DNA from 3 places in the Vibrio sp. nBUS_14 genome. Region 2 is predicted to be linked to each of the others. Evidence: predicted binding sites of a transcription regulator. Region 2 holds the regulator's gene; each other region holds the start of a gene.

Region 1 (6,366 bases), 300 kb from region 2:
GTCTGACGTTGAAATTCCACGAGCAACAAACGTCGTCGAGGCAATGGCTGATGGGGCTATGTCTGGACTTCGTATTGCCGTTGCAGTGGGTGCGACACTTCTGGCCTTTATCAGTGTGATTGCGATGCTGAATGGCTTATTAGGTATTGTTGGTGGTTGGTTTGGCGTAAACCTAAGCTTCGAACTTATCCTAGGTTATGTGTTCGCACCCGTTGCATGGCTGATCGGTGTGCCGTGGTCTGAGGCTGTGGTTGCAGGCTCGCTGATCGGTAATAAAATCGTTGTGAATGAATTTGTGGCTTTCATCCAGTTAATGGACGTGAAAGATGCACTGAGTGAGCACTCAAAAGCGATCGTTACTTTTGCACTATGTGGTTTTGCCAACATCTCAACGATGGCCATTCTGATTGGTGGTTTGGGTAGCTTAGTTCCAGAGCGTCGCTCTTTCATCTCACAATACGGCTTTAAAGCGATTTGTGCGGGTGTGCTTGCTAACTTAATGAGCGCAGCGATTGCTGGCGTGGTGCTTTCTCTGTAACTAGATGATAAGTACAGAGTGGATGAATCAGTCACTTTATTTCCCCATAGTAAAGTTACTGATTAATCATACTAATATTCGGTTAGCATGAAAAAGAGAGCCTATAGTTTAATTACATAGGCTTTCTTGTTTCAGCAAATAGGTTTGTATCTCAAGGTGTGGTACGAATTTTTTAGGGGCACAAATGGATTTGTCGATTACTTCATCCTTGGCGTTAATTGGACTGCTGTCTTTAACGTGTCAATTGTTAGGTTGGCGCTTGCGTCTTCCTGCTATTCTTCCTCTTCTTATTGTCGGCTTACTTTTAGGTCCCGGTCTCAACATCCTTAATCCCGACGCCATTTTTGGGGATGTGCTATTTCCGCTGATTTCATTAGGTGTCGCTATTATTCTGTTTGAAGGTGCATTGACCCTGAATTTCAAGGAAATAAGAGGTCATGGTCGCATGGTGACGCACCTCGTGAGTTTTGGCATGCTGATTACTTGGGCGTGCATTGTCGTTGGTGCTTATTATTTTGTGGATTTCAGCTGGCCATTAGCCGCGTTGTTTGCCGCCTTAGTGGTGGTCACGGGGCCAACCGTTATTGTTCCCATGCTGCGCAGCATTCAACCCAAATCTTCGTTAGGCAGTATCTTGCGCTGGGAAGGGATAGTGATTGACCCGATTGGCGCTCTGTTTGCCGTTCTCGTTTACGAATACATTGTCTCTTCAGCCGATCCTACCAGCCATGTACTGTCGGCCTTGGGGCTGACTCTAGCCATCGGTTTAGGCTTAGGGATCATCGGTGGCTATTTGATTGCCAAGATGCTTCAAGGACATTGGGTTCCGCACTATTTGCGTAATGTGGCAGTCCTAACGTTGATGTTGGCGGCGTTCTCTTTTTCTAATGATCTGAGTGAAGAGTCTGGCCTATTAACCGTGACCATCATGGGTATCTGGCTCGCCAACGTGAAATGCTTGGATCTTGAAGATATTATTGAGTTCAAAGAGACCTTAACCGTGTTACTCATTTCCGCTTTGTTTATCTTATTGGCGAGTCGACTCGATTCTGGGACTTTCCTCTCGATAGGTTGGGGCGGTATTGGCTTATTAGCGGTCGTTATGCTGGTGGCTCGTCCTCTGAGTGTGTGGATCAGCGGGATCGGCACGGATCTTACCCCAGCAGATAAATGGTTTTTGAGTTGGATGGCACCTCGCGGGATCGTCGCGGCTGCGGTTTCTTCTCTATTTGCTATCAAGCTTCAAGAGAAGCAATTGATTGAAGGGGCTGATCTACTGGTGCCAATGGTGTTCTTGGTCATCATCGGTACGGTTGTTATTCAGAGCCTTACCGCAAGTTGGTGGGCAAGAAGGTTGGGTGTGACGCAAGATAAAGCGCAAGGGGTGCTCTTCTTTGGCGCGACTCATTTTGCAAGACAGTTTGCCAAGGTGCTGGCGACACACAACATCAACAGTGTGCTTGCTGATACCAACTGGGAAAGCATTCGTTTGGCGCGTATGGATAACTTGAATGTCTATTTTGGTAACCCAGCCTCAAGTCACGCGGAAAATAATCTGGAGCTGGATGGAATAGGGCGCGCCATGATAGTCTCGCCTTATCGTCAAATCAACCCATTAGTCAGCATGCATTATCAAGATGAGTTCGGTGAAAATAAGGTGTTTGAGCTTGAATCGACAGAAACTAAACACGAAAGGCATTCAGTGAGCCGAGATGGCAACAGAAGTCTGTTTTCGGAAGGAATTACCTATTCCTAGCTTAACTCCTTTATGGCTCAAGGTAGCCAAATTAAGAGCACGGGCTTGACTGAAGCATTTAACCTTAATGAGTTTAATGCGCTGTATCCTAAAGCGATTCTACTGGGTGTGATTATTGGCGGTGACTTCCGTTTAGTGACACAAGGTTCTGATTTGGAAAAACTTATATCAACTGAGTGCGCGATCATTAGTTTATTGCCGCCTTCGGATCCAACGGAAAGAGTTTGTACTCCAGATAAATAGCGGGTGCTCTCTATCAAAAGCGAGCCACTTTGTATCAAAAACGAATAGTGCAGTATCAAAAAAGCCGCAACGTTTTAACGCTGCGTCTTTCTAATTCTACTTTTGGTTTAGGCAATCCATGCCAACGGTATTGTTACCGAGACTGTCGTTCGCAAATTACTTCGAGTGAAATTGCTCACAAGCGATCATGGTGTTCTCGATTAGGCTCGCTACTGTCATTGGACCAACACCACCTGGAACCGGTGTGATGAAGCTTGCGCTCTCTTTCGCGACATCGTATTCAACGTCGCCAACGAGTTTGCCAGATTCCAAACGGTTGATGCCTACATCGACCACAACAGCACCTTTCTTAATCCAAGCGCCAGGAATGAAGTTAGGCTTACCAACGGCTACCACCACAACATCGGCTTGACGTACATGACCTTCAAGGTCTTTGGTGAAGCGGTGACATGTCGTTGTCGTGCAACCTGCTAGAAGAAGCTCTAGGGTCATTGGGCGACCTACGATGTTTGATGCGCCAACAACAACTGCGTGCTTACCACGTAAGTCGATGTTGTAACGGTCAAGCAGTGTGATGATGCCTTTAGGCGTACAAGATCGTAGCTTAGGCATACGTTGAGCCAAACGGCCTACGTTGTATGGGTGGAAGCCATCAACGTCTTTCTCTGGCGTGATGCGCTCAAGAACGTGAGTGGTATCAATACCAGCAGGCAAAGGTAGTTGAACTAAGATGCCATCAATCTCAGGGTCTTCATTTAATTGGTCGACGAGCGTTAGCAGATCATTTTCTGTCGCCGTCGCTGGTAAATCAAAAGACTTTGAAACAAAGCCTACTTCTTGACACGCTTTACGCTTACTTCCAACATAAACCTGAGAGGCAGGGTCTTCACCCACTAAAACTACCGCTAGGCCCGGAGCGCGTAATCCAGCTTGAGTTCGAGCTTTTACACGTGCCGCAACTTCAGAGCGAACGGTTTGAGAAATTAGCTTTCCATCAATATTTTGAGCAGTCATGAATTTCCTTAGTATTGATATTCAAGTTAGTGGCTGATGTTTTGGGAGCATTATTCCAGAAAATCTTTTTGATTACCATCAAGCAAACGTTTGCTTTGGTCTATTTTCCAACACTTATAATCTCATTGCCCTTTTTTTACTCACTTGGATCAGAATGTTACATAAAGCCGTTGCTTTACTGATTCGAATTCGTATAATCTTTTCCTGTAGCGCGCCCTTAGCTCAGCTGGATAGAGCACCTCCCTTCTAAGGAGGTGGTCGAAGGTTCGAATCCTTCAGGGCGTACCACTATTTAAAGAAACCCGATAACTCTCTGAGTTGTCGGGTTTTTTGCTTTTCTATGATACTAAAAGTACTTCTCTTAAAGCGCTACTCATTTTCCTTCGTTATTCATTTCATTCGGCTTATGTAATAGAAAGTTAAAATTGTTCCTTTTTTGGGGTTTACATCATTTGGTAATAAAGCCACTATGAAATTACGAAGAATAGACAAGTAAAGCTGTTCACCGGCGGGTTTAGGAATCAAACCTTCTGCTGATGGCTGATTTAGAGGAAGTAATGGCAGGAAACAGTATCGGACAACATTTCCGCGTGACCACGTTCGGAGAAAGTCACGGTATCGCACTAGGATGTATCGTAGATGGGTGCCCACCAGGATTAGAAATTACCGAAGCAGACCTTCAAAGAGATTTGGATCGTCGTCGCCCAGGTACTTCTCGTTATACAACGGCTCGCCGTGAAGCGGATGAAGTGAAAATCTTATCAGGTGTATTTGAAGGCCAAACTACGGGTACTTCTATTGGTCTATTGATTGAAAACACAGACCAACGCTCTAAAGACTATTCCGAAATTAAAGACAAGTTCCGCCCAGGCCACGCTGATTATACCTACCATCAAAAGTACGGTGTGCGTGATTACCGAGGTGGTGGTCGCTCTTCGGCTCGTGAAACTGCAATGCGTGTTGCGGCAGGTGCGATTGCGAAGAAATACCTGAAACAAGAATTTGGTGTTGAAATCCAAGCTTATCTTTCTCAAATGGGTGATATCTCAATTGATAAAGTGGACTGGAATGAGATCGAAAACAACGCTTTCTTCTGTCCTGATGCCGACAAAGTACCGGAATTTGACCAACTGATTCGTGACTTGCTAAAAGAAGGCAACTCGATCGGTGCGAAGATTCAAGTGGTTGCGACTAAAGTGCCTGTAGGCCTTGGCGAGCCAATCTTTGATCGCCTAGATGCAGACATCGCGCACGCTCTAATGAGCATCAATGCGGTGAAAGGTGTTGAGATTGGTGATGGCTTCGACGTAGTTAATCAGCGCGGTAGTGAACACCGTGATCCATTAACTCCAGAAGGCTTCAGCAGCAATCACGCTGGCGGTATCTTAGGCGGTATTTCTACTGGCCAAGATATTGTGGCAAGTATTGCACTTAAGCCAACATCAAGCATTACTGTTCCTGGTGACACCATCACTAAAGATGGTGAGGCAACGCAGCTAATCACTAAAGGTCGTCACGATCCATGTGTTGGTATTCGTGCAGTGCCTATCGCAGAAGCGATGCTGGCGATTGTTTTGCTTGATCACTTGCTACGTCACCGTGGTCAAAACTTTGGTGTGACAACGGAAACGCCAAAAATCTAGTTCAGCTTCGTTTTATTCAGAACAGAATTGAAACTGATTTAATAGAAACAAAAAAGGGTTGCTTCGTAATGAAGCAACCCTTTTTATATTCTGCGTCAGTGAGAATATCTAATGCACAGAGCTTTCCGGATCAAGCTGGAACGAAGGCAAGCGCCATTTGAATCTCACGGCAGCCATACGTAGCAAGTAGCCAGCCACAAGCGTAACAATCGTTGCTGTTACGTCGTTAATGCCAATCTCAAGCAAGCCGAGATATAAACCTGAAGCGACAAGGGCGACAGATGCGTACAACTCTTCATGCAGAACCAATGGCGTTTGACGACAGATAAGATCGCGCAGCAGGCCACCAAACACGCCAGTGACCAATGCAGACACCATACAAATCATAGGGTGCAGACCCATGTTCATAGCTACTTTAGTACCAATAATACTGAATACGATAAGCCCCAGCGCATCCAAACGAATGAATAACCCTTTTAGCTTGATTACCCATTTAGCGAGTCCGGTCGTGATGACACCTGCCACACAGGTGATCGCAAGGTACTCTGGGTTTTCAACCCAACCTAGAGGGTAATGGCCAAGTAGGATATCTCGTACTGTACCGCCGCCGATTGCTGTTGCACTCGCAACCAGCATTACACCAAACCAATCCATTTTTTGTTTGCCAGCGCTGAGAGCGCCGGTCATGGCTTCTGCCGTGATGCCAATGATATACAAAACACTTAGTAGCATTGCTGTAGCTCTATTATTTAGGTCTATAAATTTGAGAGTTATAGGCCTTGGGGATATAAAAATGAAGCGCGAGTGTAGTAGTAAAAACGGGCTTTGACGAATGAATATTTGTACCGTGAATCGAGGTTTCAGATTAGCTGAAGTAATTAATTGGAGTAACTTGGGGTTATCTATCGCAGAGGTAGGTGGCTTTGTGCTGGTGGAGAGCTCTGGTACCGTTAACATTACGCCTGATAGGGGCTTTACCAAGCCGACAAAACAAAGCAAAATACGCGTGTTTATTTCATTTCAAGCAAGCTTTATGACGCACCAATATTCCGACATTATCGATATTTTTAATCAGACTTTTTATAGCAGCTTTAATACTAAATTGGAGCTAGGCGCTGACGAGCCTATTTACTTACCTGCCGATGATGATATCCCACACCACAGAATTGTCT
Region 2 (6,366 bases):
GACACCATCGACTACGTTATGGTTCTTGGAAGTGGTCACGTCGTCGATGATCAAATTCCACCAACATCAGAACTTAGTCGCACAGGGCTCATGCGTTTAAGTGAAGGCATTCGTATTCTTCGCCTTTACCCTGGTGCAAAACTCATTTTGTCTGGCTACGGTGCAGGCACTGAAGTGAGCAACGCAAGAATGATGGCCAAAGTAGCGTTAGCCTTGGGCGTAGCAAAACCCGATATCATTCTGCTTGAAACCGCTAAAGACACGTGGGAAGAGGCGCGCCAAGCGGCCGCATTCGTTAAAAATAAAAATATGGTGTTAGTAACATCGGCGAGCCACATGACTCGCGCATTGAATGAATTCCATGCGGCAGGTATGAAGCCATTACCCGCACCAACCAACTACCTTGCACAAGAAGGCATTGTTGAACCTTGGAATAAGTACATGCCTAAAGCGCTCTATCTTGAACAGACAGAACGTTACTGGTACGAAACAATGGGGTTAGTTTGGCAAAGTCTCCGTGATTGGCTAGACACAAGCAATGACAATATCGAAGAACCTTCGGTTATCCCTGAGCCTTCTATTTTAGAAGAGGACGATGGTGTAGCTTCTGCTGCGCAGTCTTAATGAGAGTTCTTGATTTCAAGTATCTACTTTAGTGTCACTGCTTTTATATAACGACTTTCGAGCCACTCATGAATCGTCAAGAAAGCGATAAGCGATAAGCGATAAGCGATAAAACGCAAATAAAAAGCCGAGACATCAATGATGTCTCGGCTTTTTTACGTTCAAATTTTGTTGCTGACTAGAACTCCCGAAGAGAATCAGTCACCAGCAAACATGTAACCTTCACCGTGAACCGTCACAAAGATTTGTGGGTTCTTAGGGTCAAACTCCATCTTCGCACGCATGCGACGGATTAACACGTCGATGGTTCGGTCATTTGGAGCATCCACTCGGTGGCTGATCATGTTCAAAATACGTTCACGACTTAGCACTTGGTTAGGGTAAGAAGAAAGCGCAACGAGCAGCTCATATTCTGCTTTAGTCAGCTTAACTGGCTCACCGTTTTTACTTAAAGCACGACGAGGGATATCAAACGTCCACTCACCAAAACGAACCACAGATTCGTCTTCTGCTTCAACTGCCGCACCCACCGCTGTTTTACGAGCAGCAGCAATACGCCAAAGTAAGTTTTTAACTCGAACTAATAACTCGCGCAGTTCGATGGGTTTAGTAACATAATCGTCTGCGCCCATTTCTAGGCCTACAATTTTGTCGATGCTATCCGTGCGTCCAGTAACTAAAATAATCCCAATGTCCGATTGACTGCGTAATTCGCGAGTTAGCATCAATCCATCTTCGCCTGGTAAGTTGATGTCTAGCATAATGAGGTCAACGTTGTTTTCTTCCAACACGTTTCTCATTTGAGCGCCGCTTTCCGCTTCACTCACTGTGTAACCTTCGTTTTGGAAATATCCAACCAGCTTACTGCGGGTTACCACATCATCTTCTACGACTAATACGTGATAGCTCATCTACACCACTTTTCTTATTTAATAGTTTCAGTAACCATTCTATTCATAACTAGTAACAATTCTAGTGGTACAGCAGATAAAAGCGAGAAACATGAATCTTTTTTGATACAAGACAATCTAAAACCTTGCTATTTACCGTCCATCGCAATTCAATATAGGCATTACGACTAACGAGTCACTTTGCGTTTAGCAAATAACCTTGTTATTGAGCCTTGGTGTGCTTATGCCCAAATGATTTCACGATGCTTGGGTATATAAACATCACAAGACTAAATCAGGATCTATGAAATGAAAGATACGAAAGCATTCAACGAACAAAGAGCTGAAATATACTGGTGGCTATCAAGCTTGTTCGCTAAAGAGCTCACACAAGAAGAACTCGATCACTACCATTCTGTTGAGATTCGTTCTTTTCTGACTGGTTTAGGCGAAAACGAAACACTTAAGCCTGCGATTGACACTCTGGTAGACGCATTGAACCGTCTACAAACACGTGAAGATGCCCAACTAGAACTGTCTGCTGACTTCTGCGATCTATTCTTAAAGACAGATAAACATGGTGCTCTACCTTACGCTTCAATGTATATCGGCAAAACGGGTCTGTTAAACGACAAGCCAGCTAAAGACATGGAAGATATCATGGCTAAGCACAACTTGGTGGTAAACCAAGATCTGAAAGAGCCAGCAGACCACATTGCTATCGAACTTGATTTCCTTGGTAATCTCATCATCCGTTCAAATGAAACTGAGCTTGAAGAAGAATTAGAAAAATCGTTCGCTGTTCAACAACAGTTTATTGAACAACAACTTCTTACTTGGGTACCAAAGTTCAACGCTAGATGTCGTGAGATCGATTCATTCGGTTTCTATGCATCGATTGCCTCTCTTCTCGTTGCCTTCTGTAATCTGGACACTCAGTATTTAGCGGGTGAATAAGATTCGCTGATGATTAAGTAAACAAATTCAATAGAATGTGACAATTCACCCAGATTTCTGGGTGAATTTTATTGCGAGTAATTTCTAGTCAGTCTAAAATTGTGACCGCAAACGATAAAATATGAAACATTCACGAAATGCTATGCTTATTTAAGTTCAGAGCATTTCGGTGTTAAGACAAGCCGCTCAATAGCGGTTTTTTGTTTTTTAGCACTTTAATACCCCAAAGAGCCCTACAAATTTAAGCTCTTAGTTAGGTAGCTTAACGGCTGCTTTATTCCGTACTTGGGAAAGTAGCTTCTATAATAGGATAAAACCATGGCCACTATAAAAGATGTCGCTCGCTTAGCAGGCGTATCAACTACCACCGTTTCTCACGTAATCAACAAAACACGTTTTGTTGCAGAAGCGACTCAAGAGAAAGTAAACAAAGCCGTAGACGAATTAAACTACGCGCCAAGTGCTGTTGCTCGTAGCTTGAAATGCAATTCAACACGTACTATCGGCATGCTAGTGACTCAATCAACAAACCTTTTCTTCTCGGAAGTGATCGATGGTGTTGAAAGCTACTGCTACCGTCAAGGTTACACTTTGATTCTGTGTAACACAGGTGGTATCTATGAGAAGCAACGTGACTACATTCGAATGCTTGCAGAAAAACGTGTAGATGGCATCTTGGTTATGTGTTCTGACTTAACAGAAGAACTTCGTGGCATGTTAGATCGCCATGCTGATATCCCAAAAGTTGTCATGGATTGGGGCCCTGAAACCTCTCAGGCTGATAAGATCATCGATAACTCTGAAGAAGGCGGCTATCTAGCAACCAAATACCTGCTAGAACGTGGTCACACAAAGATTGCTTGTTTAAGTGGCCACTTAGACAAAGCAGCATGTGTAGAACGCATCGCGGGTTACAAACGCGCACTCAATGAAGCGAAGGTCGAAACCGACGAAAAGCTCATCATTGAAGGTAACTTCGAGTGTGATACCGCTGTACTTGCGGCTGATAAAATTGCTCAGATGGAAGATCGCCCTACCGCTGTGTTCTGTTTTAACGACACAATGGCACTTGGCCTAATGAGTCGCCTGCAACAGCAAGACATTCGCATTCCTGAAGATATTTCGGTTATCGGTTACGACAACATTGAACTTGCAGAATACTTCTCTCCACCATTGACAACGGTTCACCAACCTAAGCGTCGTGTTGGTAAAAATGCATTCGAAATTTTGTTGGAACGCATTAAAGATAAAGATCATGAAAAACGTGTCTTTGAAATGCACCCTGAAATTGTTGAGCGAAGCACAGTTAAAACGTTAAATTAATTGATAAATCGAGTTTAATTTCATTAAGCGCACCTTTGGGTGCGCTTTTTTTATAAGCAGACAAAATAAACCTAGTTGCACATCATCAAGATCATTAATTGGAGCAACATCACATTTTTAAATATCAGGTGTGAGCCTAATTCAACAAAAACTTTATTCTATTCAATCAGTCAGTCACGCACAGGGCAAACCACTTGAAAGAGTGAGACGCAAAGCTTCCGGCCTAAACCACTCGTTGGTATGGTAGCGGGGTTACCGATGGCAAAATGCAGTAGTTACTAACAATCTGGTAATTTACGGCTTATTGACAATTTAATTGCAACATTTTGCTAATCTTTCGGACCTGCTTATTTGGTGGCGTAGTTCAAATACACCGAGATAAATAACATGGATAAACCGATACTAAAGGACTCAATGAAATTATTTGAGCCCCTAGGAAAAATAAAATCACGCTCAATGTTTGGTGGATTCGGGCTTTTTGCTGATGACACTATGTTTGCTCTGGTTGTAAATGACCAGCTGCACATAAGAGCGGACAAAGACACAACAAGGCAATTCGAGCAACAAGGGTTTCAACCATACGTCTACAAAAAACGTGGTTTCCCTGTCGTCACTAAGTATTTCGCATTACCGGAAGGTTTATGGCAAGACCAAGAGAAAATCTTGCAGCTTGCTACGACGTCTCTGGGTTTTGCTAAAGAAGAGAAAGCTGAGCAGTCTTCTGCTAAGCCAACTCGACTAAAGGACCTCCCTAACCTTCGATTGGCTACCGAGCGTATGTTGAAAAAGGCGGGAATCGATTCCGTAGAATGCTTATATGAATCTGGCTCTGTAAACGCATTTAACGCCATCAAGGAATCGCATGCATCCTCTGTCAACATTGAGCTGCTTTGGGCGCTAGAAGGTGCGATCAATGGTACTCATTGGTCTGTTATACCGCAGCAACGTCGTGAAGAGCTTATCAGTCGCATCAATTAATATTGTCAGTTCAAACTATCTACATAACTAAGCCGCATTCTTGCGGCTTTTTTATATCTGTTGAAAGTTAATCTATGCTTTGCCTGTCTATCTATACTAATGGTATGCATTAAAAAATTAGAGGAAGTATCAATGAGTAAGAAAATGATATTGGGTATCGTGTTGGTCGTAATCATCGTCCTATTAGGCGTCAATTTCGGCCAATACCTAACACTTGAAAATGCGAAGACTCAACAAGCAGTTTTGAACGACTACATCGCGAGCAACTTTATTGTTGCTACTGCGATTTATTTTGCCGCCTATGTCATGATCACGGCTTTCTCAATCCCTGGCGCTGCAGTTGTTACTCTCTTAGGCGCTGCGCTGTTTGGTTTCTGGAACAGTTTACTGCTGGTGTCTTTCGCGAGTGCTATTGGTGCAACCCTCGCCTTCTTGAGTAGCCGTTACCTTTTACGTGACTGGATTCAAACCAAGTTTGGCGACAAGTTAGCAACGATTAACAAGGGTGTTGAAAAAGACGGGGCATTTTACTTATTCTCTCTACGTCTGATTCCTGTTTTCCCGTTTTTTCTTATCAACCTGTTAATGGGGTTAACCCCAATGTCGATGACTCGTTACTACATCACGAGTCAAATAGGCATGTTGCCAGGAACTGCGGTTTTCTTGAATGCTGGTACTCAACTCGCAGAAATTGATTCACTTTCGGGTATCGTATCTCCTTCAGTATTGTTGTCATTTTCCTTATTGGGTGTATTCCCAATTATTGCTAAATGGTTGATGAGTAAGTTTCGCTCAGCACCTGTCGCTGACTAACGTGTATAGCGGAATAACGTATATAACTGACTAAAACCCAAAACCGAATAAGGTTCTATTTCAATGAAAATCTTCAGTGCATCGAATCCTACAGAAGCCCATATCATCTGTGGATTGTTAGAAAGTGAGAATATTGCTTGTGAAGTCCGTGGTGAGGGTTTGTTCAGTTTGAAAGGGGAAATTCCATTCACTGAGGAAACTGACCCTTACGTATGGTTATATGAGCCAGAATTGGCCAATAAAGCCCGCACGATCGTTAATGACTACCAAAAACAGCAAGATTCGATCATCTATGAAGAGTGGCGTTGTGGAGAGTGCCATGAGATCAACGAAGCGCAATTTGGTTCTTGTTGGCAATGCGGCGCTGTATCACCAGAGTAAGAACATAACGAACGATACTCCTTCACAATAAAAACGGGAAGCTAATATTAGCTTCCCGTTTTTATTTAATTCGATTTATTTGTTCTGATAACGAACCCAGAAAGTCACTGGATTTGTTTTTGAATAAACGCGATTGAACGTTGGTTGAACTCTTCAGGGTTTTCAACATTACACACATGTCCGCAATTTGCTATTTCCACTAACTCACTCGACTCATGTGCTTCAACCATCTCTTTTACGGGCTTGATGAACATGTAGTCATGTTCTCCCATCAAGTAAAGAGTCGGGATTGGTAGCTCTCTATCTTTGAAATATTTCATCAGAGGGTTTACGTCAGCAGTCAGGATAAACCAGCGTTTAAATTCTTTTTGACACAGTTTTTTAGCTTCACGGATAAATA
Region 3 (6,366 bases), 700 kb from region 2:
ATGAATAATCCTGAATTTTGGCACAATAAATGGGCAGCCAACCAAATTGGTTTCCACCTTGAAGATGTAAATCCGCTTCTTATCGAATTTTGGCAAAAGACTCACCCTGGTTACGACAAGAGTGTCTTCGTGCCTCTTTGTGGTAAGAGTGAAGATTTGATTTGGTTAGCGACCAAGCATGAAGAGGTTCAAGGTGTCGAATTAAGCCAGATCGCGGTTCGCGCATTTTTCGCTGAGCACTTATACACACCGACAGTGACTCAAATCAGTAGTCAACATGAGCTCTACCAATTCGATGAATTGAGTGTTTACACCGGTGACTACTTCACTGCGCCCATTCAGCCAGTCGACATTATTTATGATCGAGCTTCTTTGGTGGCTTTGCCTGCTGATATGCGCGTGCAATATGTGGAACGTTTGAAGCAACTGTTAAAGCCAGGCGGCAAGATCTTGTTGGTTACATTGGATTACGACCAAAGCGAAATGGCAGGACCTCCGTTTAGCGTACCTAAGCTAGAGATCGATCAGTTATTTGCAGGTTATAAGATTACTCTGTTGAATCAAGATATTGCAGATGATGAACACCCTAAGATTGCGAAGAAAGGTTTGTCTCGATTCAGTGAAGAAGTGTATTTGATTGAGTCTGACGCTTAAGCTGAGTTTGCTTTTAAGCCAATAGCTAACAGCTAGCGCAACAGCTAAAAGGAACAAAAGACGGGCTCGATAGCCGTCTTTTTTATTATTCAGATTTGAAGTCGTGATTGTTCAGAATTGAATAGCTGGTTAGTAAATCACTTTTACTTTTGCCGCGCTTTCAATGGCATCTTCGATCGCTGTCTCTGTGCTGTTGCGACGAGTTAACGCCACACCAAGACGACGGCGACCATCAATGTCAGGCTTACCAAACAGACGGACTTGCGTTTGTGGTGCGTCTAGCGCTTCTACAAGGCCTTCAAAACGGATATTCGTTGATGTGCCTTGGCCTAAGATAACCGCTGATGCACATGGACCATATTGAATAATCGACTTAATTGGCGAACCCGTAAATGCGCGAACATGTAGTGCGAATTCCGATGAGTCTTGAGAAATCAAAGTTACCAAACCAGTATCGTGTGGGCGAGGGGAGACTTCATTGAAGACGACGTGGTCGCCTTTAACGAACAGTTCAACACCGAAGATACCGTGGCCGCCTAGTGCGTTAACTACTTGCTCTGCCGTGTATTGCGCTGCTTTCAGAGCGTTGTCTGACATCACTTGTGGTTGCCATGACTCACGGTAGTCACCGTCTTCTTGGCGGTGGCCAATTGGTGCACAGAAGTGAACACCGTCGACTGCACGAACGGTAAGCAGTGTGATTTCGTAATCAAAATCGATGAAGCCTTCAACGATTACGCGACCCGCGCCAGTACGACCGCCTTCTTGTGCGTAACCCCAAGATTTTTGGATATCACCTTCTGTTTTGATAACGCTTTGGCCTTTGCCTGAAGAACTCATGACTGGTTTCACAACGCAAGGCATACCCACGAATTCAATAGCGGCTGAGAAATCTTCGAAGGTGTCTGCAAAGCGGTAAGGAGACGTGCTCAGTTTCAACTCTTCTGCGGCTAGACGACGAATGCCTTCGCGGTTCATCGTTAGCTTGGTTGCATTCGCAGTTGGAACGACATTCAACCCTTTTGCTTCTAGCTCTACTAATTTGCTGGTGGCAATCGCTTCGATTTCCGGTACCACATAATCTGGTTTTTCTAGTTCAATAATGGCTTCTAAAGCGTCAACGTCTAGCATATCCAATACGTGACTGCGATGTGCGACTTGCATAGCTGGCGCGTTTGCATAACGGTCACAAGCAATAACTTCTAAACCTAAACGTTGGCACTCGATAGCCACTTCTTTGGCGAGTTCACCTGAACCTAATAGAAGTACACGAGTAGCATTTTCAAGAGTAGCGGTACCAAACATAGAAATTCCTTCCGATCTTTTGAACGAGTGATTGAAAACGGGGCGATCATACTTGTTTAAATGACAAAAGCAAACGTTTGCTTAGGTTGCTGCGTTAATTACAAGCATAAAAAAGCAGCACCGTTAAATAGGGCTGCTTATTTGAGTTTTTGTTAATTAAATGTACTTAGATTGCTAAGTAAGTCACTGGAATATCGGGATTAATCGCTTCTAATGTAGATTGCGTATCCGCTAGGTGACTAATGCTACCATCGGCCATTTCAACCAAAGCTGCGTTTTCAATTTGTTTAAAATTGAAGCCAGCCAATTTCAGCTGAATTAAAGCCACTTGTAGAGGTGGTAGGCTCGGGTTGAACGCTGCGTTTTCGGCGTAAGCACCCGTAAAGATTTCGCCAGTTGTCAGTTGTAGTGAAACGCCACTTAGGTTTTTAGTGTAAGGAGCGTGGCTGCGGTTCAATGCAGCTAAAGCGTCTATAACAACAGGGCTCGTTTCATCTGTTGTGTACTGGTGGTTCAGCTTTGTCATCAAGCCAGTTGTCACACCTAAATCAGCAGGGCCGAAAGAATCTGGCAGGTATTCCTGCAGTGACATTTCATCACGCTGTGGAAGTTGAACCTTCAGTTCTTTTGCCGTCGTCAATTCGTTCATAAATTGGCGACAGTGACCGCAAGGGCTGAAGTTGATAGTGATGTCAGAAAGGCCTTCTTCACCCTTCATCCAAGCGTGGCTGATGGCTGATTGTTCAGCATGAACTGTTTGACCAAGTTGAGCACCTGCGATCTCCAAGTTTGCACCGAAGTATAAGCGACCAGATAGGCCACGCACGATGGCACCAACATAGAATTCAGAAAGAGGCGCATAGGAGTATGCTGCTGCGATTGGCAGTAAAGCTAGGCGAACTTCTTTATCAGAAAGACCGCTCGCATCCAGCAAGCTTTGCAACTGCTCTTTAGAGATAGTGGCGTCAAAGTTGTCTGCTAATACGATGTCACTCAAAAGCGCTTTCATTGATGTTGGAGCACTTTCCAGCGCCAGGGTAATACGACTGTTCATGTTGAATCCTTAATTGACCTTAGGCTTTAATTCTATGCAATGCTCAGGATTTTTCTGTGATTATGATCACTATTGAGTTGTTGTTGTTACATTGGTTTGCATAATTAGAGTGAGGTCACAGATGAAATCGATTGCAATGACAAAAATCATCGTTGATATCGCAAATCAAAGGTTAGTTGGGACCGTTATCGCTGAATAATGGCGACGAAAAAGCCCAAACAGACGCTGAAATAACAGGTGATGTTTGGGCTTACATGATCTTATAAAAATAATGTCAGAGTTGATTGGTTAAGAGTAGAGCCAAATCACCACTGAAAATACGCTAGGTGCAATAATTGAAGTGATAACCCCACAAAGAACCAACGCCAACGAACTGAATGCCGCATCTTCTTGGTTCTTTTCAGCACACGTAGCGGTACCTAAAGCGTGAGATACCGTGCCCATGGTTAAACCTCTTGCGATTGGGCTTTTAATTCCAATCAGGTTATAGATAGGGTAAGCAAAGATGGCTCCGAACAGACCAACGATTAACACCAGAATCGCTGCAATCGCTGCTTCACCGCCAAGGTGGCTCGATACTTCCATTGCAATCGGTGTGGTGACCGATTTACCTAGCAGGCTAGCAATAAGGCTCAGGTCTGCTTTAAAGGCGACAGCAATCAATGCTGTCGTGGTCATCGACATTACACTGCCCAGCGTGCAAGCAAAGGTAATGATGCGCCAATTAGCTCGAATTTGAGGTAACTGCTCATACAAAGGGTAAGCAAGTGCCACAACCGCAGGCTGAAGCATGTAAGTAATCCAAGTGTTGTCTGCGTAATAGATCTCGAAAGGGACCTTGAAGAACAACAGGATAGGAATAATGATACTAATGCTGATCAGTAACGGATTACACAATGGTGAGTTCACTTTCTGGCTGACCCAACGAGCAAACAAAAACACCACGATAGTGAGTAGAATCCACATGATTATTTACCTCTCGAAAGCAAGCGGTCTAAGAACCATGATAGAGATACCAATACGATCAGCGTTCCACCGACCGCACTCGCCATTATTGGCAGTGCGTTGGCGATAAGCATATCGAAGTGATCCATTAGCCCAACACTGATTGGGACGAACAATAAGATCATCAAACGAATAATCAAACTGGCACCGGGCTGCACCCAGTGCGAAGGAACGATACCAATCACCATGGCAGTAAACAGAATCAACATGCCAAAAATACTGCCTGGGATTGAGGTCTCTAGATATTGTTGTAACGCGTTGCCTGCAGTGAGAGCACCTATGATTAAGGTGAAGGAGATTAAGCAGTAAACGAGTTTGATCAATCTTTCTTTCAAAGTGTCGCGTCTCTTGATTATGAATTAACTAGCTAACTTTTCTACGTACTGATAAACCGCTTTTAAGATAGCCATTTTCTTCTCGTCGCTTTCGTGTTCATGCGCGAGGTTTTCGAGGTTCAACATATAATCCTCTAAACGACTCTCGTAATACTCACGGCAGTGGTTAGCCCATTTGAGTTGTTCAGCTTCGTCTAGCGTCCATGGGAAATGGCGAGCACGGTAACGGAACAACAAAGGCTTAATACGTTCGTCACCAAAAGTGATGTCCAGTGCTGCCAAGTTATTCGGGTCAGTTTCACGAATGATGTTCATAGCGGTTTTGTCTGCTGGTGAGAAGAAACCGTCGTAAAGATGTGTGTCTACGTTGGCGCTTTTCTCGTACTCACGCTCTTGTGAATACAAACCGATCAGCTTTTCGCGGATCTCTGGATGTTCACGCAATAGGGCTAGGTTTTTCAAGCATTGTTGACGGTCGATACCGATCGTTTCTGCGTTTTCAGCGGTGAGCGTTTTTGCTGGCGCAAGAATAGGACACTTGTTGAGCTGTACCAGTTTGATTGGTACGGGTAGTTCGTCTTCAGCAAGCTCACTGCGCTTGGTATAAAGCCTTTCTCTTAGTTCATCCGCATCCATTTCCAGTAACGGACTTGGATCTTTCGCTAGGTCGACCACAATAACCGCATTTTGGTTGGTTGGGTGCCATGCCATCGGCACTACCCAGCTTGTGTAATTACAATCACGACCAAACATGCCAGAAACGTGCATTAAAGGCGTCATGTTTACGATGTCGACTAAATCGTTCAACTTGCGCTTATGACGCATGTTGTAGAGGTAATCAAACATCTTAGGCTGTGCGGCCTTTAACTTCTTAGCCAGTTCGATAGTCGCAATAACATCTGCCATAGCATCGTGCGCGTTTTCGTGTTCGATGCCGTTTGCCACCGATAGATGTTCCAGTTTGAAATTTGGAAAACCTTCATCGTTTGTTGGCCAGTTAATACCGTTAGGGCGCAGTGCATGGACGGCACGCATCACATCGAGTAAATCCCAACGTGAATTGCCGTTCTGCCAGCTCCAAGCATATGGGTCAATAAAGTTGCGATAACAGGTGTATCGTGTTATTTCATCATCGAATCGAATGCTGTTGTATCCAAGGCTCGTCGTATTTGGCTTAGCAAGCTCAGCATGAATTTTAGCGATAAACTCAGGCTCAGGTAAGCCTTGAGACATAGCTTTCTGAGGCGTAATTCGAGTGATTAATGCGGCTTCAGGTCCAGGAAGATAATCAGCAGGAGGCTGACAGTAGATAACTAAAGGCTCTCCGATAATGTTGAAATCTTGGTCGGTACGAACACCGGCGAACTGACTCGGGCGATCTTTCGCTGGGCTAACGCCCCATGTTTCGTAATCGAAAAAGAAGTAGGTCGACTGATTATCTGAACTCATTGAATTTCCTGAACAGCAAGCGGGAGCCGTTTACTGTGGCTGAAGGTTAGTTTTGTTCAGTATCTGATAGTATGCGGTACGCGTGCAACCCAGATCACAAATAAATTGCCGTAAAACGGTGGTTTACTATTCAATCGAGCCGATAGGTGTGCGTTAAAATCCAATTGTGACTATTTCTTAGAACCCTTCTGTCTGTTTTCTTCTTTCTATCCCGGCTTTATGAATTGTACTGAAGTTACCGCGAACGACCTTGTTTGCGGTTTGCTCTAGTGGTTGTAGTTGTAGTTGTAGTTGTAGTTGTAGTTGTGGTTAGGGTTAGGGTTAGAGTTAGAGGCGCATTCATTTTCTTAGACAGGTGTATAAGCTATCGTATGAGTGTTTAAATCGCTGCATCTGCCTATCTAGCGCTCTGCCCACGAAGGTGTCAGTCTGCAATATAATTCTCTTTTCCTTATTTAGTTTGCGGGCATTTATGAGTGTAGGAATTAACTTAATTGGTGGGTTCTACTTGTCTCATTTTTAATACTCTATAGACGCCTTGTTTTAATTGGATAACACAAGAAA

The links. Region 2 encodes PurR, which represses purine synthesis genes. Its sites were predicted from a motif close to TNANGNAAACGTTTNCNTNA; they were not measured.
Region 1: a site for PurR is predicted at 3,630-3,649, ahead of folD (bifunctional methylenetetrahydrofolate dehydrogenase/methenyltetrahydrofolate cyclohydrolase FolD). Genes of this name have one in related genera too.
Region 3: a site for PurR is predicted at 2,025-2,044, ahead of purT (formate-dependent phosphoribosylglycinamide formyltransferase). Genes of this name have one in related genera too.

Annotation. Positions count from the first base shown of each region.
Region 1 is NZ_CP179206.1:2,716,953-2,723,318, reverse strand. It holds gene ACMAZD_RS12775 (NupC/NupG family nucleoside CNT transporter) at 1-538, shown strand, start outside; partial or broken gene ACMAZD_RS12770 (cation:proton antiporter) at 723-2,537, shown strand; gene folD (bifunctional methylenetetrahydrofolate dehydrogenase/methenyltetrahydrofolate cyclohydrolase FolD) at 2,694-3,551, opposite strand; tRNA gene ACMAZD_RS12760 (tRNA-Arg) at 3,763-3,839, shown strand; gene aroC (chorismate synthase) at 4,109-5,194, shown strand; gene ACMAZD_RS12750 (trimeric intracellular cation channel family protein) at 5,303-5,926, opposite strand; gene ACMAZD_RS12745 (elongation factor P hydroxylase) at 6,228-6,366, shown strand, end outside.
Region 2 is NZ_CP179206.1:2,417,055-2,423,420, forward strand. It holds gene elyC (envelope biogenesis factor ElyC) at 1-624, shown strand, start outside; gene torR (two-component system response regulator TorR) at 822-1,535, opposite strand; gene torD (molecular chaperone TorD) at 1,824-2,471, shown strand; gene purR (HTH-type transcriptional repressor PurR) at 2,790-3,794, shown strand; cyclic di-GMP riboswitch class I at 3,969-4,054, shown strand; gene ACMAZD_RS11330 (TfoX/Sxy family DNA transformation protein) at 4,182-4,772, shown strand; gene ACMAZD_RS11335 (TVP38/TMEM64 family protein) at 4,905-5,585, shown strand; gene ACMAZD_RS11340 (DUF2007 domain-containing protein) at 5,649-5,966, shown strand; gene ACMAZD_RS11345 (alpha/beta fold hydrolase) at 6,071-6,366, opposite strand, start outside.
Region 3 is NZ_CP179206.1:1,721,246-1,727,611, forward strand. It holds gene ACMAZD_RS08075 (thiopurine S-methyltransferase) at 1-654, shown strand; gene purT (formate-dependent phosphoribosylglycinamide formyltransferase) at 784-1,959, opposite strand; gene cdd (cytidine deaminase) at 2,126-3,013, opposite strand; gene ACMAZD_RS08090 (LrgB family protein) at 3,302-3,979, opposite strand; gene ACMAZD_RS08095 (CidA/LrgA family protein) at 3,982-4,353, opposite strand; gene sbcB (exodeoxyribonuclease I) at 4,378-5,802, opposite strand.